DNA from 2 places in the Streptomyces mabaensis genome. Region 1 is predicted to be linked to the other one. Evidence: predicted binding sites of a transcription regulator. Region 1 holds the regulator's gene; the other holds the start of a gene.
What was found. Region 1 encodes HspR, which represses chaperone genes until heat shock. Its sites were predicted from a motif close to TTGAGNNNNNNNNNCTCAA; they were not measured.
Positions count from the first base shown of each region.

Region 2: lon (endopeptidase La) is a predicted target of HspR. The motif match lies at 4,090-4,108, and genes of this name have one in related genera.

Region 1 covers NZ_JBSOPZ010000036.1:41,432-51,667, forward strand. The annotation lists gene ACWV17_RS27295 (heterodisulfide reductase-related iron-sulfur binding cluster) at 1-131, opposite strand, end outside; gene ACWV17_RS27300 (sugar transferase) at 261-767, opposite strand; gene dnaK (molecular chaperone DnaK) at 1,043-2,908, shown strand; gene grpE (nucleotide exchange factor GrpE) at 2,905-3,552, shown strand; gene dnaJ (molecular chaperone DnaJ) at 3,586-4,761, shown strand; gene ACWV17_RS27320 (heat shock protein transcriptional repressor HspR) at 4,763-5,224, shown strand; gene ACWV17_RS27325 (DUF4234 domain-containing protein) at 5,325-5,705, opposite strand; gene ACWV17_RS27330 (helix-turn-helix transcriptional regulator) at 5,926-6,912, opposite strand; gene ACWV17_RS27335 (hypothetical protein) at 7,020-7,307, opposite strand; gene ACWV17_RS27340 ((2Fe-2S)-binding protein) at 7,314-7,634, shown strand; gene ACWV17_RS27345 (pyridoxamine 5'-phosphate oxidase family protein) at 7,778-8,182, opposite strand; gene clpB (ATP-dependent chaperone ClpB) at 8,303-10,236, shown strand, end outside.
Region 2 covers NZ_JBSOPZ010000051.1:8,730-18,965, forward strand. The annotation lists gene ACWV17_RS31085 (MarR family winged helix-turn-helix transcriptional regulator) at 1-202, opposite strand, end outside; gene lon (endopeptidase La) at 1,665-4,067, opposite strand; gene ACWV17_RS31095 (hypothetical protein) at 4,206-4,712, shown strand; gene ACWV17_RS31100 (RNA polymerase sigma factor) at 4,787-5,377, shown strand; gene ACWV17_RS31105 (zf-HC2 domain-containing protein) at 5,374-6,270, shown strand; gene ACWV17_RS31110 (ABC transporter ATP-binding protein) at 6,267-7,043, shown strand; gene ACWV17_RS31115 (hypothetical protein) at 7,040-8,359, shown strand; gene ACWV17_RS31120 (spermidine synthase) at 8,497-9,192, shown strand; gene ACWV17_RS31125 (response regulator transcription factor) at 9,267-10,004, shown strand; gene ACWV17_RS31130 (ATP-binding protein) at 10,001-10,236, shown strand, end outside.

The DNA of each region.
Region 1 (10,236 bases):
TCGGTGCGGCTGCCCGCGGGCACCGGCTGGCCGAGCTTGACGAACCGGTAGATCTGCGCGACGGCTCGGGCGATGAGCGCAACGCCGACCACCGTCAGGACCAGCGACACGATGATCGCGGCGAGTTGCATGGTGGCTCCTCGGGCCTGCGAGGGAGGGTGGGCAATCAGTAATTACTAAGCGGTAACTTAATCAGTCCGAGTTGAGATTACCCACTTATGCCGCCGCACTGTAGCCGCGCACGCGGTGATCTGTGTCGCTCAGGCAACCCTGAGTCGGCCGCGGCGCAGCCGCAGGGCGGCGGGGACGGTACGGGCAAGGATCGCGAGATCCATCCCGAGCCAGTGGTGCTCGATGTAGTGCAGGTCCAGCAGGGGCATCTCCTCCCACGGGAGATCGGAGCGCGCACTCACCTGCCACAGGCCGGTGAGGCCCGGGCGTACCGACAGCCGGTACGCCGTGGACTCGGGGTGCCTGGCGGGCAGCGGCCGCGGGCCGACCAGTGACATCTGGCCCCGCAACACGTTGACCAGCTGCGGGAGTTCGTCTAGGGCGAGCCGGTCCAGCAGTGGCCCGAGCGCGGTCGAGACGGTACGGAACCGCAGCGTCTCGAACGGCCGGCCGTGCAGCCCGGCCACCGCCCGCCGGGTGAAGGCGGGGCCGGCCGAGGTGGCGACGAGGGCGGCGGTGAGCAGGAGGAGCAGCGGCGCCAGGGCGAGGAGCAGGACCAGGCTGCCCGCCAGGTCCAGCGCTCGCTTGGCTGCCATGTGCCGCATCCTCTCCCTGGCCCCGCCCGCGTCCCCGGCCCGTCCGGTCGGGTGCCGCCGGGTTACGCCGGGTTCTTTCCCGACATTGCCCGACTTGATGCGAAACGGCCGGGTGCGACGCGCGCGGCCCTGCGGCCCGTAACCGGGCGCGAGAGCGCTGTATGAGCGGGATAAAGGCCAGAGAGTTGAGTCACCCCGACTCACGTACGTTGACTCATCGGGATCCGTCATGCATCCTTGAGCCTGTTCCACTCAAGTCAGCTGGAGGAATTGAAATGGCACGTGCGGTCGGCATCGACCTGGGCACGACTAACTCCGTCGTCAGCGTTCTCGAAGGCGGCGAGCCCACCGTCATCACCAACGCCGAGGGTGCCAGGACCACGCCGTCCGTCGTCGCCTTCGCCAAGAACGGCGAGGTGCTCGTCGGCGAGGTCGCGAAGCGTCAGGCGGTCACAAACGTCGACAGGACCATCCGGTCGGTCAAGCGCCACATGGGCACCGACTGGAAGATCAACCTGGACGGCAAGGACTTCAACCCGCAGCAGATGAGCGCCTTCATCCTGCAGAAGCTGAAGCGCGACGCCGAGGCCTACCTGGGCGAGAAGGTCGTCGACGCGGTCATCACCGTCCCGGCGTACTTCAACGACTCCGAGCGCCAGGCCACCAAGGAGGCCGGCGAGATCGCGGGCCTGAACGTCCTGCGCATCGTCAACGAGCCGACGGCCGCCGCTCTCGCCTACGGGCTGGAGAAGGACGACCAGACGATTCTCGTCTTCGACCTCGGTGGCGGCACCTTCGACGTCTCCCTGCTGGAGATCGGTGACGGCGTCGTCGAGGTGAAGGCCACCAACGGTGACAACCACCTCGGTGGTGACGACTGGGACCAGCGTGTCGTCGACTACCTGGTGAAGCAGTTCGCCAACGGCCACGGCGTGGACCTGTCCAAGGACAAGATGGCTCTCCAGCGCCTCCGCGAGGCCGCGGAGAAGGCGAAGATCGAGCTGTCGTCCTCGACCGAGACCACGATCAACCTGCCCTACATCACGGCCTCCGCCGAGGGCCCGCTGCACCTGGACGAGAAGCTCACCCGCGCCCAGTTCCAGCAGCTCACCTCGGACCTCCTGGACCGCTGCAAGACCCCGTTCCACAACGTCATCAAGGACGCCGGCATCCAGCTGTCCGAGATCGACCACGTGGTCCTGGTCGGCGGCTCGACCCGGATGCCTGCCGTCGCGGAGCTCGTCAAGGAGCTGACCGGCGGCCAGGACGCCAACAAGGGCGTCAACCCGGACGAGGTCGTCGCCATCGGCGCCGCGCTGCAGGCCGGTGTGCTCAAGGGCGAGGTCAAGGACGTCCTGCTGCTCGACGTCACCCCGCTGTCCCTCGGCATCGAGACCAAGGGCGGCATCATGACCAAGCTCATCGAGCGCAACACCACGATCCCGACCAAGCGCTCCGAGATCTTCACGACGGCCGAGGACAACCAGCCGTCCGTGCAGATCCAGGTCTACCAGGGCGAGCGCGAGATCGCGGCGTACAACAAGAAGCTCGGGATGTTCGAGCTGACCGGTCTGCCGCCGGCCCCGCGTGGCGTGCCGCAGATCGAGGTCGCCTTCGACATCGACGCCAACGGCATCATGCACGTCGGAGCCAAGGACCTCGGCACCGGTAAGGAGCAGCGGATGACCGTCACCGGCGGCTCGGCGCTGCCGAAGGACGACATCGACCGCATGATGCGCGAGGCCGAGCAGTACGCGGACGAGGACCACAAGCGCCGCGAGGCCGCCGAGACCCTCAACCAGGCCGAGAGCCTCGTCTACCAGACCGAGAAGTTCCTCAAGGACAACGAGGACAAGGTCCCGGGTGACGTGAAGACCGAGGTCGAGACCGCCGTCGAAGAGCTGAAGGAGAAGCTCAAGGGCGAGGACACGGCCGAGATCCGCACCGCCACCGAGAAGGTCGCCGCGGTCAGCCAGAAGCTGGGCCAGGCCATGTACGCCAACGCCCAGGCGGAGGGTGCCGGCGCCGAGGCCCCGGGTCCCGACGGAGCCGGTCACGCCAAGGCCGCCGACGACGACGTGGTGGACGCCGAGATCGTCGACGACGAGAAGGCCGAGGAGCGCAAGGGTGGTGCCGCGTGACGGAGGAGACCCCGGGTTTCGACGAGAAGCCTGACGTCCCCTCCGGCGCCACCCCCGAAGACGCCGCGCCGCAGTCCGCCGAACCCGACTCCTCCTCCGAGGAGGCGGGTCCGGCGGCCCCGGCCGGGGACCTGCAGGAAGTTGCCCTGACCGCGCAGCTGGACCAGGTGCGTACGGCGCTCAACGAGCGCACGGCGGACCTGCAGCGGCTGCAGGCGGAGTACCAGAACTACCGCCGTCGGGTGGAGCGGGACCGGGTCACGGTCAAGGAGGTCGCCGTCGCGAACCTCCTGAGCGAACTCCTCCCCGTACTCGACGACATCGGCCGCGCCCGTGATCACGGCGAGCTGCTGGGTGGTTTCAAGTCGGTGGCCGAATCCCTGGAGACGGTCGCCGCGAAGATGGGTCTGCAGCAGTTCGGCAAGGAGGGCGAGCCCTTCGACCCGACGATCCACGAAGCCCTGATGCACTCGTACGCGCCGGACGTCACGGAGACGACCTGCGTCGCGATCCTGCAGCCGGGGTATCGCATCGGCGAGCGGACCATCCGCCCCGCGCGTGTCGCGGTGGCCGAGCCCCAGCCGGGGGCGCAGGCCGCGAAGGCGGACGACGACGAGGAGAACGGTGGCCCGGACGAGGGCTGACGTCAGTAGGAGCAGGAAGGAGGGACGCCGGGGATGAACACCAAGGACTTCGTCGAGAAGGACTACTACAAGGTCCTCGGCGTCCCGAAGGACGCCACCGAGGCCGAGATCAAGAAGGCGTACCGGAAGCTCGCCCGCGAGTTCCACCCGGACGCCAACAAGGGTGACGTCAAGGCCGAGGAGCGCTTCAAGGAGATCTCCGAGGCGAACGACATCCTCGGCGACCCGAAGAAGCGCAAGGAGTACGACGAGGCTCGCGCGCTCTTCGGCAACGGCGGCTTCCGTCCGGGTCCCGGCGGGGCCGGCGGCAACTTCAACTTCGACCTGGGCGACCTCTTCGGCGGCGCCCAGGCCGGGGGAGCGGGCGCCGGCGGCTTCGGCGGCGGCCTCGGGGACGTCTTCGGCGGCCTGTTCAACCGGGGCGGACCGGGTACGCGTACGCAGCCGCGCCGCGGCCAGGACATCGAGTCCGAGGTGACGCTCAGCTTCACCGAGGCCGTCGACGGGGCCACGGTCCCGCTGCGGATGACCAGCCAGGCGCCCTGCAAGGCGTGTTCCGGCACCGGCGACAAGAACGGCACGCCCCGGGTGTGCCCGACCTGTGTCGGCACCGGGCAGGTCAGCCGGGGCGGCACCGGCTCGTTCTCGCTCACCGACCCGTGCGCGGACTGCAAGGGCCGCGGACTGATCGCCCAGGACGCCTGCGACGTCTGCAAGGGCAGCGGCCGGGCCAAGTCCTCGCGCACCATGCAGGTCCGGATCCCGGCGGGCGTCTCCGACGGCCAGCGGATCCGGCTGCGCGGCAAGGGCTCTCCCGGCGAACGGGGCGGGCCCGCCGGCGACCTCTACGTCGTCGTCCATGTCGGCGCGCACCCGGTCTTCGGCCGCAAGGGCGACAACCTCACGGTGACCGTGCCCGTCACGTATCCGGAGGCGGCGCTCGGCGGCGAGGTGAAGGTGCCGACCCTAGGGGGCCCGCCGGTGACGCTGAAGCTGCCTCCCGGTACGCCCAACGGCCGTACGATGCGGGCGCGCGGCAAGGGAGCGCTGCGCAAGGACGGCACCCGCGGCGACCTGCTGGTCACCGTCGAGGTCGCCGTACCGACGGACCTCGGCGACAAGGCGAAGGAAGCGCTGGAGTCCTATCGCGAGGCGACCGCGGGTGAGGACCCGCGGGCGGAGCTGTTCCAGGCCGCGAAGGGAGCATGAGATGGATCCGCGACGCCGACGTTTTCCCTCGGCAGGGGCATTCGAGCTGACCGACGAGTCCCCGGTGTACGTCATCTCGGTGGCCGCCCAGCTTTCCGGGCTGCACCCGCAGACGCTGCGTCAGTACGACCGGCTGGGGCTGGTCTCACCGGACCGTACGGCCGGGCGGGGACGCCGCTACTCGGCCCGCGACATCGAGCTGCTGCGCACCGTCCAGCAGTTGTCGCAGGACGAGGGCATCAACCTCGCGGGCATCAAGCGGATCATCGAACTGGAGAACCAGGTCGCCGCGCTCCAGCAGCGCGTCGCCGAACTCTCGGCCGCGGTCGAGGGCGCGGCGGTCGCGATGCAGCAGCGCGAGGCCCAGGTCCACGCGTCGTACCGGCGCGACCTGGTCCCGTACCAGGAGGCGCAGCAGACGAGCGCGCTGGTGGTGTGGCGGCCGAAGCGGCCGGCGGACTGACCGCGTACGCCTGACAGCGCATCACACCGCTTCACACCGCAACGCACACGGAACGGCCCCGCACGCAGGAGCGTGCGGGGCCGGTCGCGTTGACGGCGGGTCAGCCGCGCGGCGCCCAGACCGTGTTGAGCTTGCTCTGGTAGTAGAGCGGCGTCAGGCCGAGGACGAAGGACAGGACCAGGCCTACGGCGCCCGAGCAGTCCGCGGTGACGCCGGCGGCGCGCTGCGCCTGGGCGATGCGGGAGCCGGTCTTCACGATGGACACGAACGGCGGGACGATCAGGCAGACGCCGAGGGTCACGGCGACCACGGCCATGCCGGGCTTGACCTCGATCGTCGGGTCGATCTGCTTCACCTGCTTGTTGACCTTGTAGTACCAGAACAGCCAGTAGATACCGAGGGTCACCAGGGTGAGCAGCCAGGTGCCGACCGGGCTGGAGGGCGAGCCGGCGGGCGCGGACGTACGTACGTCGGTGGACATGAGTGTTCCCCACATGCTTGGTGTGCTTCCTGCCGCGCGCCTCGGCTGAACCGCCCCACGCGCAACGAGGAATGAGTGTGATGCCTGTGTTGCCCATGTGCCTCGTGTGGTGAGTGAGGCGATGGGCCTACGGAGCGTATGGGTTCTGGCACCCCCTGGGGCCTGCGCGGGCATTACGAGTTCATTACAACGCGCATTCCGGGCTTCCGAGCGGGGCCGGTCAGTGGCAGTCGTCCCCGAGGATCCCCGACTGCGCGATGAGAAAGCCGAGCTGGGCCCGGCTGCCGCTGCCCAATGCGGCGGCCAGCTTGGCGATATGGGCCCGGCAGGTCCGTACGTTCATCCCGAGCCGGCGCGCGATCGCCTCGTCCACATGGCCCTCGATGAGGAGCTTGGCGATGGAGCGCTGGACTCCGGAGATCCCTTCGGGAGTGTGGTCGTACGACACGCTCTCGGTGAGCGGGGTGGCGCGCCGCCACAACTGCTCGAAGACCTTGATCAGGTACTGGACCAGGCCGGGATGCCGGAGTTCGAGGGCGACTTGCTGGTCGTCGCGCGCGGGGATGAAGGCGACCGTCTGGTCGCAGATGATGAGCCGCTCGATGAGCTCTTCGAGCGTGCGGATCTCCACCCGGCCGCCGGCGATGCGGTCCACGTACGCCATGGTCCCCTGGCTGTGCCGGACGGTGTGCTGGTAGAGCGTGCGCATGCGGACCCCGCGGTCGAGCAGCGGGCTGTCCCGCTCCAGGGCCTGGCTGAGCACGTGTTCGGTGCGGCGGCCGCCGGGCTGGACGGTGAGCATCTCGGTGTGGCACTCGGCGGTGGCGAGGTTGAGCGCCGCATTGATCCGGTTGTGTCCCTCCAGCACCGTGATCGCGTGCGTGGGCGCCGGACTCAGGGCGCTGATGGCCATGAACGGCTCAAAGCATTCGGTCAGTTCGACGGAATGTCGCCGACGGTCCTGAATTTCGCGCTCGATGGGGTGCAGTCGCTGCGCCAGCGCGACCGAAGGCGGCACCGCCCGGAGCCAGTTCGGGTCGTCGGGGTCGGGGTGCAGTAGTGCAAACTCCAACAAACACGGGGCTGCCTCGACCTCCACCCGGGCGATCCGTCCCGAGCTGAGAGCACTGGCGTAAAGCTGCGTCCCCGCGTCGCACAAGGCCGTAACCGGGTGGGGATGTGTCGACTTTGAGTCGCTTATGGGCAAATCTCCACCCCCCAGGAACCTGTACGTGCAGGAACATGATGCATCGTCCCTGTGGCATTGACATGCCTGAATGAGCCATCGTCTGAGACGCGGGGGAGAGGAATCCATCAAGTGAGGACGAAGCCGACCATGTACAAGAGATTGCTTCGCTCGGTACTTGCCGTTGCTTTCTCCGCGGCTGTGGCCCTCGGCGCTCTGAGCGGCGCGGGGCTGGGCGCCACTTCGGCGGGTCCGCCGGACAGCGGCTGGGGCAGCGCGCCCGTGGACAGCGGCTGGGGGAGCGCGCCGGTGGACAGCGGCTGGGGCAGCGTGCAGGCGGCGCCGCCGGACAGCGGCTGGGGCAGCGCGCCGGTGGACAGCGGCTGGGGCAGCCTCCCGGCAACCTCGGCCTCCACTGACGCATGACCGTGCCACCGGACGACCGGTCCTTCCGGCGCGAGATGGCCACGGCGTACCGGTCCGGGTGGCACTTCATCGACCTGGTCACCGCGATCCCCCATCGCGGCGACTCGTTGATGGTCACCCTCTTCGGTGAGCCGATCGTGGTCGTCCGCGAGGAGGACGAGGACGTCCGGGCCTACCGGTGCCTTCGCCGGCCCCGGGGTGCCCCGCAGCCTGTGGGCTGTGCCATTCGTTACGGCATGGTCTTTGTCAATCTCGACCAGCGCGACCACCAGCTGGCCGAGCCCGAACCCATCACCGCCACCCCCCGCAGTGCCTGACGCGATTCCCCCGTCGTTACAAATCGCTCAGGCGCTCCCCCACACAGCGGCGCCATCGTGGACCTGAACACGATGGCGCCGCTGTGCTGTCCGGGTAGGTACGTTCCCGCGTCGCCGGCCCCCCGTCGTCAGCCGCCCCGTCGTCAGCCCCTGCCGAGCGCCCGGTCCAGGGCGATCTCGATGAGGACCCGGTCCGGGTTGGGCGACGGCGTGCGCCCGTAGCGCTCCGCGTAGCGGCTCACCGCGTCCGCGACCAGCTCCGGCTCGGTACGGATCACCGCGCGCCCCTCGAGCGTCGCCCACCGCTTCCCCTCCACCTGGCACACCGCGACCCGCGCGCCCTCCGGGCCGGCGGCCAGGATGTTGGCGACCTTGGCCCGGTGCTTGCTGGTGATGACCCGGGCGAGCCCGGCCTCGGGGTCGTACGTCACGCCCACCGGGGTGACATGGGGCGTGCCGTCCGGGCGCGGCGTGGTCAGCGTGCACAGGTGGTATTCACGCCAGAAGGCGAGGTACTCGGGGCTGGGGTCGCGTACGTCGATGGCCATGCCGGAAGAGTAAATCCAGCGGCTTGAGTGGAATCGACTCAACTTTGTGTACCCTGGCTGAGTCAGAGTCCTCCAGCCAGACAGTCAGAACCCCACGCCCGGGGAGGAGAGAGAGCACACGTGGACGCCGAGCTGACCAACAAGAGCCGGGAAGCGCTCAACACGGCCACCAGCAGGGCCGTACAGGACGGACACCCCGACCTCACGCCCGCGCACCTGCTGCTGGCGCTGCTCGCGGGCCAGGAGAACGAGAACATCACCGACCTGCTGGCCGCCGTCGAGGCGGACCAGGCCGCGGTACGGTCGGGCGCGGAGCGGCTGCTGGGCGGGCTGCCCAGCGTGACGGGCTCCACCGTGGCGCCGCCGCAGCCCAACCGCGAGATGCTGGCCGTCGTCGCCGACGCCGCGCAGCGCGCCAAGGAGCTGGGCGACGACTATCTCTCCACCGAACACCTGCTCATCGGTATCGCCGCCAAGGGCGGCCAGGCCGGTGAGCTGCTGGACCGGCAGGGAGCCAGTGCGAAGAAGCTGCTGGACGCGTTCGAGAAGAGCAGGGGAGGGCGCCGGGTGACGACCCCGGACCCGGAGGGCCAGTACAAGGCCCTGGAGAAGTTCGGCACCGACTTCACGGCTGCCGCCCGCGAGGGCAAGCTCGACCCGGTCATCGGGCGGGACCAGGAGATCAGGCGCGTGGTGCAGGTGCTGTCGCGCCGTACGAAGAACAACCCCGTGCTCATCGGTGAGCCCGGCGTAGGCAAGACCGCCGTGGTCGAGGGGCTCGCGCAGCGCATCGTCAAGGGGGACGTGCCGGAGTCGCTGAAGAACAAGCGGCTGGTGGCCCTGGACCTCGGCGCGATGGTGGCGGGCGCCAAGTACCGCGGCGAGTTCGAGGAGCGGCTGAAGACCGTCCTCGCCGAGATCAAGTCCAGCGACGGCCAGATCATCACCTTCATCGACGAACTGCACACCGTCGTCGGCGCGGGCGCCGGCGGCGACTCCGCCATGGACGCCGGCAACATGCTCAAGCCCATGCTGGCGCGCGGCGAGCTGCGCATGGTCGGCGCGACGACCCTCGACGAGTACCGCGAGCGGATCGAGAAGGACCCCGCCCTGGAGCGGCGATTCCAGCAGGTGCTGGTCGCGGAGCCGAGCGTCGAGGACACCATCGCCATCCTGCGCGGGCTCAAGGGGCGCTACGAGGCGCACCACAAGGTGCAGATCGCCGACAGCGCGCTGGTGGCCGCCGCCACCCTCTCCGACCGCTACATCACCTCCCGCTTCCTGCCGGACAAGGCCATCGACCTGGTGGACGAGGCCGCGTCCCGGCTGCGGATGGAGATCGACTCCTCGCCCCTCGAGATCGACGAGCTGCAGCGCGCGGTCGACCGCCTCCGGATGGAGGAGCTGGCGCTGAAGAACGAGTCCGACCCCGCCTCCAAGCAGCGGCTGGAGAAGCTGCGCCGCGACCTCGCGGACAAGGAGGAGGAGCTGCGCGGCCTCACCGCCCGCTGGGAGAAGGAGAAGCAGGGCCTCAACCGGGTCGGTGAGCTGAAGGAGAAGCTCGACGACCTGCGCGGCCAGGCCGAGCGGGCCCAGCGGGACGGCGACTTCGACACCGCGTCCAAGCTGCTGTACGGGGAGATCCCCGGCCTGGAGCGTGAGCTGGCGGCGGCGACCGAGGAGGAGCAGGAGGCCGCCAAGACTGCTGACACTAAAAGCACGATGGTCAAGGAGGAGGTCGGCCCGGACGACATCGCGGACGTGGTCGGCTCCTGGACCGGTATCCCGGCCGGCCGGCTGCTGGAGGGCGAGACGCAGAAGCTGCTGCGCATGGAGCAGGAGCTGGGCAGGCGGCTGATCGGCCAGGGCGAGGCCGTCCGTGCCGTGTCGGACGCGGTGCGCCGTACGCGGGCCGGAATCGCCGACCCGGACCGGCCCACCGGATCGTTCCTCTTCCTCGGTCCGACGGGTGTCGGCAAGACCGAGCTGGCGAAGGCGCTCGCGGACTTCCTCTTCGACGACGAGCGGGCCATGGTCCGTATCGACATGAGCGA
Region 2 (10,236 bases), on a different contig from region 1:
AGTAGGCGGCGAGCTCGGTGGCCCGCTGACGGCCGGTCTCCTCCAGGCGTACGAGCAGGCCGTACGCGGCGGGCTCCAGCTCGGGATGGACCTCGCGGGCCATCTCGCCCGAGGATGCGCGGGCACGCCGGAGGAAGACAGACAGCTCCCGCTCCAGCGCGAGGAACTCCTGGTCTCCGGGTCCATGCACAGCTGCTCCCATTCCTTCCGGTTCCCCCTGCTTCCCCCTGTTTTCCCGACGGCACAGTATTTCGCAGCGGCAGCCGCCCCACGACGGCGCGGCACGGTGCGCGGTGAGCGGCGGCATCCGCACGCGGGAGCGCCGCCCCGGGACGAGCCCGGCCCCGGCTCAGCGGCCGCGGGCCGGGGGGTGGTGGGTGGTGGGTGGTTAGGGGGCGCGGCAGGCCCGAGATGGGCCCAGCCCCGGCCAAGCGGGCCGCGGGCCGGTGGGCGGCGCGCAGTCGCCTCGGGGACGGCCGGCCCCGGCCAAGCGGCCGCGGGCCGGTGGGCGGGTGGGCGGGTGGGGAGATCCGTGCCCAGGGGCGGGTGGTTCGGGTGGGGGGCCGCCCGACCGGTGATGATGGCGGCTCCAGGCCGGGCGTCAAGGGCGCTCCTTCGTCGCGTCGCTGCGCGATGGCCTACGGCCACCCTGGACTCCCGTCCCTCCACCGCTACTGCTTGTTGAGGGGGCGGCCCCCGGAGCCGGGCCCCGGGACTGCTGATCGGTTGGCCCGGGCCCGCCCCCGGCCGCAGGCCGGTGAGTGGTTGCGGGGCGCGGTCTCTCCGGGGTGGGCCCGGCCCCGGCTCAGCGGCCGCCAGATGGTGGGTGATGCGCAATCGGCCCGGGAGGGGGCTGGCCCCGGCTTAGCGGCTGTCGGATGGTGGGTGGTGCGCGGTCGCCTCGGTATGGGCCCGACCAGCTCAGCGGCCGCAGGCCGGTGGGGGCAGACGGCGCGACAGGTCCGGGATGGGCCCGGCCCCGGCCAAGCGACCGCCGGGTGGTGGTGGCGCGCAGTCGCCTCGGGATGGGCCCGGCCTGGGCTCGGCGGCTGTCGGGTGGTGGGTGGGTGTCGCGTGCGGCAGGCCGGGAGGGGCTTGGCCCCGGCTGTGCGGCCGTCAGGCCGGTCTGGCCGAGGTGTGGCGACATCAGGCGCCATGAGGAGTCCACCGAGCCTCAATCCTGTCCGATTTGCCGGGGTTTATGGCCTACTTGCGGGCCCCCTCGGCCGCTTGGTCTCGTCTCACCTCGGATTGGGCGTCGTCTCGGCTCAACAGACGGCCGTCGGCCGCCGAGCCGGGGCCCGCAACCCCCGAACCCGGTGCGTGTCTTGCCCCATCGGACGGGCTGAGGTCACCGACGAAAGCGCGGCCACTCCCGGGGCTCAGGTGGGGCCCCGCTCCCCGGGGCCGCCCGACACTCATCTGCACCAGCGGGACGGGGCGGACGGTCAAGGGGGGCCGAAGGCCATCGCGCAGCGACGCGACCGAAGGGAGCGCCCTTGACGGTCCGACCCGGCCCGCCATACTCACAAACCGGGCGGCCCCGGGTTTCGCCGCACAACGCACCCCCGGGCGGCCCGCCATACTCACAAACCGGGCGGCCCCGGGTTTGGTGCACTTCCCGCCCCCGGGCACCGTCACCCCGCCAGACCCGCGCCCCGCCCCTACGCCGCCGCCGGGACCTCCCGCTCCCGCTCCGCATGGGACAGGGCGAGGTCCAGGACCTGGCGGACATCCGTCACCGGGTGGACCTCCAGCCGGTCCAGGATCTCGGCCGGCACATCGTCCAGGTCCGGTTCGTTCCGCTTCGGGATCACGACCGTCGTGATGCCCGCCCGATGCGCGGCCAGCAGCTTCTGCTTCACGCCGCCGATCGGCAGCACCCGGCCCGTCAGTGACACCTCACCCGTCATCGCCACATCCGTCCGCACCTGCCGCCCGGACAGCAGCGAGGCCAGCGCCGTCGTCATCGTGACGCCCGCGCTCGGCCCGTCCTTCGGGACCGCGCCGGCCGGGAAGTGGATGTGCACGCCCCGGTCCTTGAGGTCGGCGACGGGCAGTTCCAGCTCCGCGCCGTGCGAGCGCAGGAACGAGAGCGCGATCTGCGCCGACTCCTTCATGACGTCACCGAGCTGACCGGTGAGGGTCAGACCGGCCGCGCCCGTCTCCGGGTCCGCCAGCGACGCCTCGACGTAGAGGACGTCCCCGCCCGCGCCGGTGACGGCGAGGCCGGTGGCCACCCCGGGCACCGCCGTGCGGCGCTCCGCCGGGTCCTGCGCCGACTCCGGCACATGGTGCGGCCGGCCGATCAGCTTGCGCAGCTGCTCCGCGCCGACGGTGAACGGCAGTTCCTGCTCACCCAGTTCGTGCTGCGCCGCCACCTTCCGCAGCAGGCGGGCCACGGCGCGCTCCAGGTTCCGTACACCCGCCTCCCGGGTGTACTCACCGGCCAGCCTGCGCAGTGCGGAGTCCTCCAGCACCACCTCGCCCGGCTCCAGTCCCGCGCGCTCCAGCTGCCTCGGCAGCAGGTGGTCGCGGGCGATGACGACCTTCTCGTCCTCCGTGTAGCCGTCCAGCCGGACCAGTTCCATCCGGTCGAGCAGCGCCTCCGGAATGGCCTCCAGGACGTTCGCCGTGGCCAGGAAGACGACATCGCTCAGGTCGAGTTCGACCTCCAGGTAGTGGTCCCGGAAGGTGTGGTTCTGCGCCGGGTCCAGCACCTCCAGCAGCGCCGCCGCCGGGTCGCCGCGGAAGTCCGATCCGACCTTGTCGATCTCGTCGAGCAGCACGACCGGGTTCATCGAGCCGGCCTCCTTGATGGCGCGGACGATACGGCCCGGCAGCGCGCCGACGTACGTACGCCGGTGCCCGCGGATCTCCGCCTCGTCACGGACGCCGCCGAGCGCCACCCGTACGAACTTGCGTCCCATCGCGTGCGCCACGGACTCGCCGAGCGACGTCTTCCCCACGCCCGGCGGACCCACCAACGCGAGCACCGCGCCGCCGCGCCGGCCGCCCACCACGCCCAGTCCCCGGTCGGCCCGCCGCTTGCGCACCGCCAGGTACTCGGTGATCCGCTCCTTCACGTCCTGCAGGCCCGCGTGCTCGGCGTCCAGGATGCCCTTGGCGCCCTGGATGTCGTACTCGTCCTCGGTCCGCTCGTTCCAGGGGAGTTCGAGGACCGTGTCGAGCCAGGTCCGGATCCAGCTGCCCTCGGGGCTCTGGTCGCTGGACCGCTCCAGCTTCTCGACCTCCTTGAGCGCGGCCTCGCGGATCTTCTCGGGCAGGTCGGCGGCCTCGACCCGGGCCCGGTAGTCGTCGGTCTCGTCCTCCGGGTCGCCGTTCAGCTCGGCGAGTTCCTTGCGTACGGCCTCCAGCTGCCGGCGTAGCAGGAACTCGCGCTGCTGCTTGTCCACGCCGTCCTGTACGTCCTTGGCGATGGACTCGGCGACCTCCTGTTCGGCGAGGTGCTCGCTCAGCCACTTGACGGCGAGCTTGAGCCGGGCCACCGGGTCGGCGGTCTCCAGCAGTTCGACCTTCTGCTCCAGCGTCAGGAAGGGCGAGTAGCCGGAGTTGTCGGCGAGGGCGGAAACGCCGTCGATCTGCTGCACGCGGTCCACGACCTGCCACGCGCCGCGCTTCTTCAGCCAGCTGGTGGCGAGTGCCTTGTACTCCTTGACGAGTTCGGCGACCGACCCGGGCTGCGGATCGGGGACGGACTCGTCCACCGGGGTGCCCTCGATCCACAGGGCCGCGCCGGGACCGGTCGTCCCCGCCCCGACCTTCACGCGGCTGCGGCCCCGGATCAGGGCCCCGGGGTCGCCGTCGGACAGTCGGCCGACCTGCTCGACGGTGCCGAGCACGCCGGTCGCGGCGTACGTCCCGTCGACACGGGGCACCAGCAGCACCTTGGGTTTACCTCCGGCGCGGGCCGCGGCTTGCGCGGCCTCGACCGCGGCCCGTACCTCGTTGTCGGAGAGATCCAGAGGCACGACCATGCCGGGCAGCACGACCTCGTCGTCGAGCGGCAGCACGGGGAGGGTGAGTGATGCGGACGTCGAAGCCATGATCTTCCCTTCGGCAGTGAAGTTGAGCTGTACGGACTCAATGCTTGTGCGCGCCGGGATGTTCCCTCACCGCCGTTCGCTCTGAGCGATCACCCCCGCCATCTCCCGTACACACGCGCGATCCGGCATGCTCACCGCATGAGACGGACCGGGTGGACGACCGGGCTGCCGGCCGCGGCGGCCCTGCTGCTGGCGGGCTGCACCGCGGGCGGAGGCGGGACACCGGCACAGGCGACGCCGGACCTGCCGGCGGCCTCGTCGCCCGCACCGGAGCCGGCGACGGCCTCCGCCACCCCCGAGCCGTCGGCCACCCCGTCCGAGGACGAGCGCCTGGTCACCGTGACCGTGACCGGCGGCATCGCAGGGCGGCACGAAAGCGTGCTGGTCAACGACGACGGCAGCTACACGACGCTGACCGGCGGCAAGAGCGCCGACGCGGGCCGGCTGACGCCCGCCGAACTGCGCGCGCTCCGTACGGCCCTGAAGGAGGCGGACATCCCGCATCTGCCCCGCGTCTCGACGGGACAGCCGGTGCCGGACGCCTTCGTCTACGCCATCCGGTACGAGGGCTACGAGGTCGTGACGAGCGACCCCACGCCACCGCCCGCCCTCCGCAAGGTCCTTGCGGCAGTCCCGCTGCCGTAGGACGCCCCCACGGGACGCGAACGCGGCCGGTGAACCAATACCGGCCCGCCGCGCGATAGAGAAGCGTGAGACTGATGCGCCCCACGGGGGGAGACCGGGACGACGGCGCCCTGCTGCGCGCCGTCGCCCAGGGCGACACGAGCGCGCTGGCCACGCTCTACGACCGGCACGCCGGCTGGCTGCACGCAAGGCTGACGCGGCGGTGCGGAGATGACGAGACCGTACGGGAGGTCCTCCAGGACACGTTCGTGACGGCATGGCGCTCGGCCGGGTCGCACCACGGCGAAGAGGCGGGTGGCTGGCTGTGGGTGATCGCGGCGCGGCGGCTGGTCGACGCGCAGCGGGCGCGGGCCCGTACCGAACGCGCGGTGCGGGCGGAGCGCGCGGAGTACGAACCGGCGGCGACCGCGCCGTCCGCGGAGGAACGGGTGCTGGCCGGGCTGGAGTACGGCGAGGTGGGTGCGGCCCTCGACCGGATCTCGCCCGAACTGCGGGAAGTGCTGCGGGCCACGGTGGTCGACGGCCTGACGACCCGTGAGGCGGCCCGCCTCCTCGGCCTGCCGGAGGGCACGGTCAAGTCCCGGGCCGTGCGGGCCCGCCGTGAGCTGCGCGCGGCCCTGGAGCAGCTGGCCGTGCGGAACGAACCGTTGGGAGGCACGGCATGACGACGACCTGGCACGTGAGCGCCGCGTTGGCCGCCCGGTACGCGGCGGGGTCCGCGACGGAGACGGACGCGTGGTCGCTGGAGAAGCACGTGGAGGTGTGTGGGAGTTGCGCCGCCCGGGTGTCGGCTGCCGTCCGGTCGGGTGGGGCGGGACCGCGGCTGGACGACGTACGGGCGGCGGTGCTTTCCGCGGTGGCCCCGGCCGCGTCGCTGGTGCCGTCGCTGCCGGAGCGGACGCCACCCGTGCCGCTGCCGGGGCGACTGCGGCCGGGGCGACTGCTGTGGGCCGCCGGGCCGGCGTTGCGGGGGGCCTGGCTGGTGGCGGTGGTGCTGGTGGCCGCGGGGGCGGTCGGGCTGGCGTACGGCGCGGGGTTCGCGGGGGCGCGGCCGCTGCTGCTCGCGGTGGCTCCGGTGCTGCCGCTCGCCGGGGTGGCCCTCTCGTACGGCAGGCACACCGACCCGATGTACGAGATCAGCGCCGCCACCCCGTCGGGCGGCCTGCGGCTCCTGCTGACCCGGGCGGCCGCGGTCCTCGCGGTGAGCGTGCCGCTGCTGACGGCCGCGGGCGCCGTCGTCCCGGCGGCAGCGGGGGTGCCGGGGGCGGCGGCGTGGCTGCTTCCCGGGCTCGCCCTGACGCTGGCCGCGCTGGCCCTCGGCTCGTTCGTCGGCTGCCGTACGGCGGCCGCGGCCGTCGGCAGCGGCTGGACGCTCGCCGTCGTGATGCCTGCCGCGGCGACGCCGTCGCCCGGCCTGGTGGCGGACCTCGCGCCTTATCTGTCGGGCGCGGCGGCACAGGGCGCTTGGGCGGCCGCCGCGGTGGTGTGCGCGGGGCTGCTCGCCGTGCGCCGCCATTCCTTCGACTTCCTGACGTTCGACCCTCTGGAGAGAGTGTGAGTACGCAACGGGTACGGGTGACCGGGCTGACGGTCCGGCACCGCGGGACCAGCGCACTGGACGCCGTCGACCTGGGCTTCGGCACCGGCGTGCACGGGCTGCTCGGGCCGAACGGCGCGGGCAAGACGTCGCTGATCCGGGTGCTGGCGACGGTCGCGCGGGCGTCGTCGGGACGGGTGGAGCTGCTCGGCAGCGATGTCTCCGGGCACCGGGAGCGCTCCGAAGTGCGGCGCAGGCTGGGCTATCTGCCGCAGGAGTTCGGGTACTACCCGGGGTTCACGGTGCGCGAGTTCGTCGCGTACGTCGCGTGGCTGAAGGAGATGCCTGCCGCGGGGACACCGGAAGCGGTGGAGCGCGTGGTGCGGCGGGTGGGGCTCGCCGACCGTATCGACGCGAAGGTGAGGTCGCTGTCGGGCGGGATGGTACGGCGGCTGGGTATCGCGCAGGCGATCGTCAACGACCCGGACGTCCTGCTGCTCGACGAACCGACCGCTGGTCTCGATCCGGAGCAGCGGGTCGAGTTCAGAGCGCTGCTCCGGGAGTTGGGCACCGATGCCACGGTGGTCGTATCCACCCATCTGGTGGAGGACGTGGCGACGGCCTGCACGGACGTGACGCTCCTGGAGTCGGGCCGGGTCGCGTACCGGGGCACGCCCCGGGAGCTCGCCGCCATCGGCGAGGGCGGCGAGGGCAGCCCAGGCCTGGGCGACAACCCGATCGAGCGCGGGTACACCGCCGCGCTGCGCGCGCATCGCATGGAGGCGGCCAGATGACGGCCACGCAGTCTCCGGACGTCCCCGAGGCCGCCGCGTCCGCGACTCCCCCCGCCCGGCTCGCCCGAACCGGCCACCCCTTCCGCGCCGAGCTGCGCCGGAGCCTGGCCCCGTGGGCCGGTCTCGCCATGGCCGCCATGCTCCTGGTCGCGCTCTTCGCCAAGGCGGGCCGGTGGCAGGGCAGCTGGGGCGAGACGCAGGCCATGCTCCACGCGGCGACCGCCCTGATCGGCGGCCCGCTGGCGGTCGCCTGCGGCTGCTGGCACGGTGGCCGGGAACGGCGTCGCGGCACCGCCGAACTCCGGGCGTCCGCAGCCCGTGCGTCCCTCGCCCAGTGCCTCGTCGCCGTGAGCCCGCTCGTGCTGTGTGTCGCGGCCGGGTACGCGCTCGCGGCGGTGGCCCCCCTCCTCGCGACCTGGCCCTACACCAGCACCGGTCATCCGCTGCCCTCCAGGATGGCGACCGATCTGGTGTTCCTCGCGGCGGCCGTGATCGTGGGGTACGTCGTCGGACGGCTCGTCCCCTGGCGGCTGACCGCTCCCGCGCTCAGCGCCTTCGCGTACGTCGCCCTGGGCGCCCCGGGCTACACCTCCTGGAACGTACGCTGGCTGAGCCCGGCCGAGGCGGCGTACACCGGCGGGCAGCTCCCGGTCTGGTGGCAGGCCCCGGCCATGATGCTGTGGACGGGCGGCCTGGGCGCGGCGGCCCTGCTCGCGTACGCCGCCCGCCGGCGGATCACCGCGCTGCTGCCCCTGGCCGTCGCCACCGCCGCGGCCGTCGCCATCGTGCAGTCGGGCGACGGCATGTGGCGCTGGGACCCGGCCCTGGACCGTCAGGTCTGTGACGACTCCTTCCCGCAGGTCTGTGTGAACAGCACTCGGGCGAAGCTGCTGCCCCAGGTCTCCCAGGCCCTGTCCGGCATCACCAGCCGGCTGCAGGGGGTCGAGGGCGTCCCGGTCCGGTTCGAGGATCGCGCCGGTGAACCGAAGCCGGACGAGGTTCAGTTGCCGATGCTGATGCCGCTGGGGCAGTCCGTGCTGCGCGGGCGCCTGACCGATCCTCAGCAGTACGCGTGGGAGGCGGCCGCCGCGCTGACGTGGCGGGACTGCGACGATGCCGGCGCCGAACGGCTGAGAGAGCTCGACTCGGCGGTACGCGAATGGCTCGCTGCGGTTCCGTGGCACACCGACGCCTTCGGCACGCCCAAGCTGCTGCCGCGCCTGACGGCCATGGGCGACGAGGAGCGCCGCGCCTGGCTGGGCCGCTACTTCGCCACGCGCGGCGCGTGCGACCCGCGGAAGGTGCCTGCCCTGTGAGCCTCAACCCGGTGCTTCTGTACGGCCGTCAGCGGCGGCGCGCTCTACACAGGGCGTCGACAATGCGCGGCATCGCCGGGCGGCTCTTGCGAGGATGTGTCGTCGTCCCGGATGGACTGCCAGTTGGAGGTACCGCCGTGCTCTCGCCGTACACCGCCGATACCGGCGCACCCGAACCGGTCGTCCTCGACCGACGTGACGGGCCGTACGGCGAGGTGGTCCTGCGACAGCGCGGTAAGCGGTACGAGATCATCGCCAACGGGTGCTTCCTGATGGACACTTCGGACGGCCGATCCGAACGGCTGCTGGTCGACGCCGCGTTCGAGGCGCTGGGCCGGCGGCGCGGCGCCTCCGTCCTCATCGGCGGGCTCGGTGTCGGGTTCTCGCTCGCCCGCGCCGCGGCCAACCCCGGCTGGGGCCGGATCGCGGTGGCCGAGCGCGAGCAGGCGGTCATCGACTGGCACCGCGAGGGGCCGCTGGGCGCCATCTCCCGCGACGCGCTGCGCGATCCGCGGACCGTGATCCTGCACACGGACCTCGTTGCGTACGTTCGTACCGCTTCGGACGTGTACGACGCCCTCTGTCTCGACATCGACAACGGCCCGGACTGGACGGTCACCGAGGACAACGGCAGCCTCTACGCCCCGGCCGGACTGGCGGCCTGCCGGGCGCGTCTGAGGCCCGGCGGAGTCCTCGCCGTCTGGTCGGCCCAGCCGTCGGACGGTTTCGAAGAGTCATTGCGGAATGCCGGATTCAGCGGGGTACGAACCGAAGAGGTGCAGGTTGCCCGAGGCGTCCCCGACGTCATCCACCTCGCACATCGCCCTGCGTAGCCGAGAGCGCCCGACTGCCTTTACGCTGCTCCCCTGTACGCGGATCTTTGGCAGGCACTCCCAGGGGCGGGGCGATGGAACAGACGCACACCACGCACAACGGCGTACCCGCCACCCCCGGTGCCCAGCGCCGGGTACTGGTCGTCGAGGACGACCCGACGATCGTCGACGCCATCGCCGCGCGACTGCGCGCCGAGGGGTTCCAGGTGCAGACCGCCACCGACGGTCCCGCCGCCGTGGAGACGGCGGAGGCCTGGCTGCCCGACCTGCTCGTACTGGACATCATGCTGCCGGGATTCGACGGCCTGGAGGTCTGCCGTCGCGTCCAGGCGCAGCGGCCGGTGCCGGTACTGATGCTCACAGCACGTGACGACGAGACCGACATGCTGGTCGGGCTCGGGGTCGGCGCGGACGACTACATGACCAAGCCGTTCTCGATGCGCGAGCTCGCGGCGCGGGTGCACGTCCTGCTGCGCCGCGTGGAGCGCGCGACGCAGGCCGCGCACACCCCGCGCAGCGGCATACTGCGCCTCGGCGAGCTGGAGATCGACCACGCCCAGCGGCGGGTCCGGGTCCGCGCCGAGGACGTGCACCTGACCCCGACCGAGTTCGACCTGCTGGTCTGCCTGGCGAACACGCCCCGCGCGGTGCTGTCGCGCGAGCAGCTGCTGGCCGAGGTGTGGGACTGGGCGGACGCCTCGGGGACCAGGACCGTCGACAGCCACATCAAGGCCCTGCGGCGCAAGATCGGGGCCGAGCGGATCCGTACCGTCCACGGCGTCGGGTACGCCCTGGAGACACCGGCACCATGACCCGCCGGCCCGGCGCGGGGCTGCGCCCCTTCTCGATCAAGACCAAGCTGGGCACCCTGGTCGTCGTCTCGGTCTTCATCACGACCGGTCTGCTGCTGGTGGCGCTGCGGACCGAGACGGAGCTGCGCTTCATCACCGTCTTCTCGGTGATCGCCTCGATGCTGATCACCCAGTTCGTCGCGCACAGCCTGACCGCCCCGCTGGACGAGATGACGACCGTGGCCCGGTCGAT